Regions from separate parts of the Enterococcus sp. AZ163 genome, predicted to be linked through region 2. Evidence: predicted binding sites of a transcription regulator. Region 2 holds the regulator's gene; each other region holds the start of a gene.
The links. Region 2 encodes HrcA, which represses chaperone genes, less so after heat shock. Its sites were predicted from a motif close to TTAGCACTCNNNNNNNNNGAGTGCTAA; they were not measured.
Positions count from the first base shown of each region.

Region 1 (2,271 bases), 930 kb from region 2:
TCCTAAAGAAGAACGGGAGCGGCTATATGTGAAGCCGACGGGGTGGCAGCAGAAGTTTTATCAGGATCAGCCTTTATACAACCGTGCGCACTTAATTGCTTTTCGGCTAACTGGAGAGAATAATAACCTGAAGAACTTAATGACTGCAACCAGCAGCCTGAATTCGCCGGGAATGACGGTCTATGAGAATCAAGTAGCCGACTACCTAAAGAAGACTGGAAACCATGTGCGCTATCGGGTAACTCCCTATTTTGAGGGGAATGAATTAGTTGCCCGCGGGGTTCAAATGGAAGCACAGAGCATCGAGGATGATGAAGTTTCCTATAACGTCTTCATTTATAATATCCAAGAGGGCGTAACGATTGATTACCAAACGGGACGTTCACAGAAAAGTGAGTAGGCTGACTACTCACTTTTTTGTGCAAAACAAAAAACCGAGACAAAACGTCTCGGCCTTAATCAGTTTATCCCTTTAATGAACCTTTGTTTTCCATAACTTCATCAATCAAGCCGTAAGCTTTTGCTTCTTCAGCAGTCATGAAGTTGTCACGGTCAGTATCTTTTTCGATGATTTCGATTGGTTGGCCAGTACGTTCAGCCAAAATGTTGTTTAAACGTTCGCGGGTCTTCAAAATGTGACGAGCCGCAATTTCGATTTCAGTCGCTTGACCTTGTGCACCGCCAAGTGGTTGGTGAATCATGATCTCAGCGTTTGGCAATGCAAACCGTTTACTTTTGGTACCAGCAGTCAATAAGAAGCTTCCCATTGATGCAGCCATACCTAAAACGATGGTTTGAACATCAGCTTTCACGAAGTTCATCGTATCGAAGATCGCTAAACCAGCAGATACGCTTCCTCCTGGAGAGTTGATGTAAAGGTAGATGTCTTTTTCAGAGTCTTGAGCATCCAAGAAAAGTAATTGAGCGATAATTGAGTTTGCCATATCGTCATTTACTTGTCCGCTTAGCATGATGATGCGGTCTTTTAATAGACGTGAATAAATGTCATAGGCCCGTTCACCGCGGGATGATTGTTCGATAACTGTAGGGACTAAATTCATAGTGAATCCTCCTTGTAAAATGTAGTCATATATTAGTTTAGCACATTCAAAGGCTAAATCCTAAAAGAAAGTATACACCAATGGTCAGTTTTGGTCAAATATTTTAGTTTTGTTTTTTGACGTTTGAATGCTATCGCAGATAGTGGAAAATATGTTACTATTAATAACGCATAAACAATGAGGAGGAACAAAATGAAAACAGCGTTGATCGGCTTATTGGGCGTATTGGTCGGAGCAGCTATTGTCGGAATTGCTGCTGTTATTTTTTTCAGATATATAGAAAGAAAAGATATTCGTAAAAGAGACCTGGAACATCGGGTGAAAGAAATCGAAACATTGAATCTTCTGAATAAAAAAATAAATGAAGTGCTAGGAAAACGGAATGTTTTAATGGAAGACTATGCCCGTTTCAATTCTTTTGATGATTGTTATATTACTATTGATGACTTCATCTATCTTCACTCATTTGCAGCACAAAATAATTTTTATTTGCCAAACTATTTAATTGAAGAGTTCTTCAAAAATATTTCGCAGCGGAAGTCTATTTTGTCGCCGGAAGAAACCGTAAAAATGGGAGGCTACACCTATAAGGGTGGTCGTGTCGTGATGGAATCCTTTTCTGACGAATTGGTGGGAATCATTAATGAAAAGAAAAATCAGTTAAGTAAGCTGACGAAAAAACCACTCCATTATTTTGACGTAAAGTAAAAAGTAAGAGGTGAGACTACGTGACCTTAATTATGGCCCACCGTGGAAGCAGCGGAACACATCCAGAAAACACTTTGCCGGCCTTTGCAGAAGCTGTACGGGCAGGAGCAGATTGCATTGAGCTGGATGTTCATTTGACAAAAGACAAGCACCTGGTCGTGATTCACGATGAAAGTGTGGAACGAACAACTAATGGTAAAGGGCTGGTTCGCGAATTGACTTTGGAGGAAATCAAGAAGTTGGACGCGGGCAGCTGGTTTGCGAAAAAGTATCAAGCTACTAAAATTTCGACTTTGCAGGAGGTATTGAACCTGCTGCTGCAAATGCAATATCGTGGAATTTTGAACATTGAAATTAAAACTGATAAGTACCATTATCCTAATATTGAAGCCGCATTGTCAGAGGTCATGCAGAGTCGTGATTGGCCGTTTACTTATTGGTATTCCAGCTTCAATCTGGAATCTTTGCGAATCATGCACGAGATTGAAGCCGAGGCTCAGCT
Region 1 covers NZ_JBIPAO010000001.1:2,224,185-2,226,455, forward strand. Annotated here, with positions in the region: gene IGI46_RS10475 (DNA/RNA non-specific endonuclease) at 1-400, shown strand, start outside; gene clpP (ATP-dependent Clp endopeptidase proteolytic subunit ClpP) at 465-1,061, opposite strand; gene IGI46_RS10485 (hypothetical protein) at 1,254-1,769, shown strand; gene IGI46_RS10490 (glycerophosphodiester phosphodiesterase) at 1,790-2,271, shown strand, end outside.
Region 1: the regulator HrcA is predicted to act here: its motif matches at 1,099-1,125, upstream of clpP (ATP-dependent Clp endopeptidase proteolytic subunit ClpP).

Region 2 (2,271 bases):
TCCAGAACCATTTCTACGCCTTTTTTCAAACTGACACCTTGTTCATTGGAAACTTCAGTTGCCATCGCCCGCTCTAAATTATCTATTGCTGGAAATAATTTTTTTGCTAAATCCTGAGAACGGTATTTTTGCAGCTGTTCTCTTTCATTGCGGTTGCGATTGGTAATATTGGCAATTTCTGCTCTTGCTCGCAAGTATTGGTCTTCAAGTTCCTCTACTTTTGCTTGCAAAAGTTCTTCTTGGCTTGCTTCGATTACTTCTTCCGTCATTTCCTCAGCGCTTGTTTCAACCTCATTTTGTTGTTGCTCATTTTTTTCTTCTTCACTCAACGTTGGGGCCCACCTTTCTTCCCTCATTTTTGATTCAGATGATTTAAAAGGGAGTCTAATTTACTTCTTTTCTTCTTTGCTTTCTTCGAATGCTTCCGCAAATGCTTCAGTTTGTTCTTCAGTCATTCCGGAATCATCTACTGCATCTTCAGAAAATTCCTCATATTTCGTTTTTTTATTTTCAAAAGCTTTAGCGGTTGCTTCGGCTTCTTCCTCAGATACGCCAGACATATCTACTGCTTCTTTGTCGACTTCTTTCATAATCCGCATCTCCTTTATTGGTCAAGATCAAGCGAACGATAATAATCCGCCAGCTTGTCTCCCAACTCCCTGCGAAATACATCGATCAAGCTAAACATTCGGGAATAAGGCATACTTGCTGGTCCCAACAATCCGATTATACCCTTTCCATGTCCTTCGATCTCGTAACTTGCTTGGATCAGGCTCATGTTCTCAAAAAGCTCGTTGCCCAGTTCCGAGCCTATCCGAATATGGATTGGCGAATTAAAAGGTAGCAGTAATTGTGTCAGTTCACTAGGGTTTTCCATGAAGGAATACATCATCTTAAATTGATGTACATCTGGGTTATGATTGTAATTTAAAATATTCATTCCACCACTGACAAAAACCTTTTCTTCAAAAGCTTCATTTAAAATGATATCAAACAAATTTGAGATCCCATCAGTGGTTTGAAAATACCTGTGCAGAATCATAGGGATTTCCGTCCGCAGTTTTTGATACACTGTCAGAAGTGGCTCACCAACTAACCGATCATTGATAATCGCGACCATTTTTTCCAGATCACTACTAGCTACATTGTCAGGAATACGAAAAACTTGGCTTTCAACGTTGCCACGATCCGTTACGATAATGGCTAAAATCTGCTTGTCATTTAAAGGTACAATTCGAAAACCCGTTAATTTACGGTCTTTCATTTCTGGTCCTGATGAAAAAGCAGTGTAGCTGGTTACCTGTGAAAGAATATCCGCAGATTGCTGAATGATATCATCAATCTCATGAATATCTTTTTTTAAAGAAGATCGGATCTGATCCACCTCTTGCTTCGTGACCTTCGCTGGCGTCAATAAATGATCCACGTAATAGCGATAGCCTTTCATGGATGGAACTCGTCCAGAAGAAGAATGTGTCTTTTCCAACAAACCGTATTCTTCCAATGCCTTCATGTCGTTTCGAATAGTCGCTGAACTAGCATTGACGCCTTCTTCCATCAATTTTTTTGACCCAACCGGTTGTCCGTTGGTAGTAAAATGCTGGATGATTAAACTAAGAATTAAATTTTGTCGTTCTGTTAACATTTTTCTTCACCCTCTGGTTAGCACTCTTTCTTGATAAGTGCTAACTCGATTACTAATATATCACACTGACACTAGAAGTCAAGCAATAACATACAAAAATTAGCACTCTCGACACAAGAGTGCTAATTTGTTTCTTCGATTAAAAATTGCTCAAAAACATCATTTCCACGAAACAGTCCTTTTTGCGTTAGCACCAAGGATTTTGGCGTTTCTACCAATAACTCTTGAGCAACTAATTGATCGATTTTTTCTTGATAAATATCCCCTAGTGAACAATTAAATTTTTGATAAAATTTTTGTTTTTCCACCCCTGACAGCTTCCGCAAACCTAAAAACATTTCCTCTTCAATTTGCGCTTTGCGAGTGAGTATTTCTTCTTCAATCACTGGCAGCTGCTGCTCTTTTAAGAGCTTTAAATAATGTTGAATCGGTCCATGATTTTTGTAGCGTAAATTCCCTAAGTAGCCACTGGCACCTGCTCCGATTCCATAATAATTTTCATTGTTCCAGTAAACTAAATTGTGCTGACTTTCAAAGCCTGGTGCGGCAAAATTGCTGACTTCGTATTGCAAACGTCCAGCTTTGGTCATGGCTTCAATCGTTTCTAGGAACATTTGAGCCTCCAG
Region 2 covers NZ_JBIPAO010000001.1:3,152,009-3,154,279, forward strand. Annotated here, with positions in the region: gene grpE (nucleotide exchange factor GrpE) at 1-329, opposite strand, end outside; gene IGI46_RS15135 (hypothetical protein) at 390-590, opposite strand; gene hrcA (heat-inducible transcriptional repressor HrcA) at 605-1,645, opposite strand; gene hemW (radical SAM family heme chaperone HemW) at 1,768-2,271, opposite strand, start outside.

Region 3 (2,271 bases), 1.1 Mb from region 2:
ATGGGAGGACGAAAAGCATCAATGACCACGTCGAACTTAGATAAATCATCTTGTGTTAAGTCATACAAATCTTTCTTTAAGTAAGGAATATCCACCACTAACTTCTCAGGATGACGAACAATTGCCGTTACGTCAATCTGTCGTTCTAAAGCTTCATTTAGAATCAAAGATCCGGCATGACCAGTGGCACCAATAATTGCTAATTTCATAAAAAATTCCTCCTAACTAAACTAATTTTAGTGTAGGAGGAAACGTGCAAAAAGGCAAAAGTTAGGCTTTCAGCTAGTTTGCTGTATAGCTAACTGAGCTAAAATGACAATTAAATTCATGCCTACATGAGTAAGCATGGAGGTCCAAATTTTTCCTGTATGTTGGAATAACCAGCAAAAGAAAAGACCTAATCCACCGTATAATAAGTAATGGCCATCCTGGTGAGCAAGGGCAAATAGAAGGGAACTGATTATTGCCGGAACAAGAAAACCGTAACGTTGATTCAAACTGCCAAAAATTGCCCTGCGAAAGACTAGTTCTTCCATAATAGGGCCAGCAACTGTAGTAGCAATAATAAATACTGAATTTTCTTTGATCAACTGAACAATGTTTTGAGTATTTTGAGAAGCCACCGATTGATTTGTTAGTCGGGTTTCAATCTGCAGTAAAACCATCTGTAAAAGCATAGATAAGAAGATACCTGACAAACCAAAAATAATTGCGGTTTTCCAGCTTCTACTATTTTTTTCAATATTTAATGTTTGGCTTTTCCTCCAGTAAAATAGTAGTAAAACAGCACCGACAATATAGGAATAGGTAGTAATTTGAATTAATTGTTGTACATCTGAACTAATTAATGGTGCAAAAACGAGTGGTGAAAACAAGACAAGTCCGTAAGTAAAAATAGTCAGAAAAAGATATTTTTTAGTTGTCATAGCCAGTCCTTTCTAATTAGTAGATTTGTTAGCAATTATAGCACAGATGAAGAAAAAGTCTGGTTTAGAAAATTTAAAAAAAAGAGACGGTATGACTTGCAAAAGAAAGTAAAAATGGGTATGATAATAACTGTAAGTTAGCACTCTGAAGTTGCGAGTGCTAATGACTTTAACATCATTACTATTTTGGAGGGATTTATCGTGTTAAAACCATTAGGTGATCGCGTCATTCTTGAAGTCGCTCAAGAAGAAGAAAAAACAGTAGGCGGCATTGTTTTAGCCTCTGCTGCCAAAGAAAAGCCACAAACAGCAAAAGTTGTTGCAGTAGGCGAAGGCAACGTGTTAGATAACGGTGAAAAAAGTCCAATACCCGTAGCGGTTGGCGACACAGTAATGTTTGAAAAATATTCTGGTACAGAAGTAAAATATGACGGAACAGAATACTTAATTCTTTCTGCCAAAGATATTATGGCTATTGTAGAATAAAAAAATGAGGTGGAGAAATAATGACAAAAGAAATTAAATTTTCAGAAGATGCACGCGCAGCTATGCTACGTGGGGTTGATAAATTAGCTGATACAGTAAAAGTAACTTTAGGACCAAAAGGTCGCAACGTTGTATTAGAAAAATCATATGGTTCACCACTAATTACTAATGATGGTGTTACTATTGCTAAAGATATTGAATTAGAAGATCATTTTGAAAACATGGGAGCAAAACTTGTATCTGAAGTTGCTTCTAAAACAAATGATATTGCTGGTGACGGTACAACGACTGCGACTGTATTGACGCAAGCAATTGTCCGCGAAGGCTTGAAGAATGTTACCGCTGGTGCAAATCCAATGGGCATTCGCCGCGGAATTGAATTAGCAACAAAAACGGCAGTTGAAGAATTACACAGCATTTCTAAAGAGGTTGATTCTAAAGATGCGATTGCTCAAGTAGCTGCTGTTTCTTCTGGCAGCGAAGAAGTAGGAAAGTTAATCGCTGAAGCAATGGAAAGAGTTGGCAACGACGGTGTTATCACCATTGAAGAATCTAAAGGAATTGATACAGAATTAGACGTTGTTGAAGGTATGCAATTTGACCGTGGTTACTTGTCTCAATACATGGTAACTGACAACGATAAAATGGAAGCTGCTTTGGAAAATCCTTATATCTTGATTACTGACAAAAAAATCTCTAATATCCAAGATATCTTGCCACTGCTAGAACAAGTATTGCAACAATCACGTTCATTGTTGATTATTGCTGATGATGTGGATGGAGAAGCTCTACCTACTTTAGTATTGAACAAAATCCGTGGAACATTTAATGTTGTAGCGGTTAAAGCTCCTGGCTTTGG
Region 3 covers NZ_JBIPAO010000001.1:2,056,428-2,058,698, forward strand. Annotated here, with positions in the region: gene IGI46_RS09725 (NAD(P)-dependent oxidoreductase) at 1-209, opposite strand, end outside; gene IGI46_RS09730 (CPBP family intramembrane glutamic endopeptidase) at 279-926, opposite strand; gene groES (co-chaperone GroES) at 1,128-1,412, shown strand; gene groL (chaperonin GroEL) at 1,433-2,271, shown strand, end outside.
Region 3: the regulator HrcA is predicted to act here: its motif matches at 1,064-1,090, upstream of groES (co-chaperone GroES).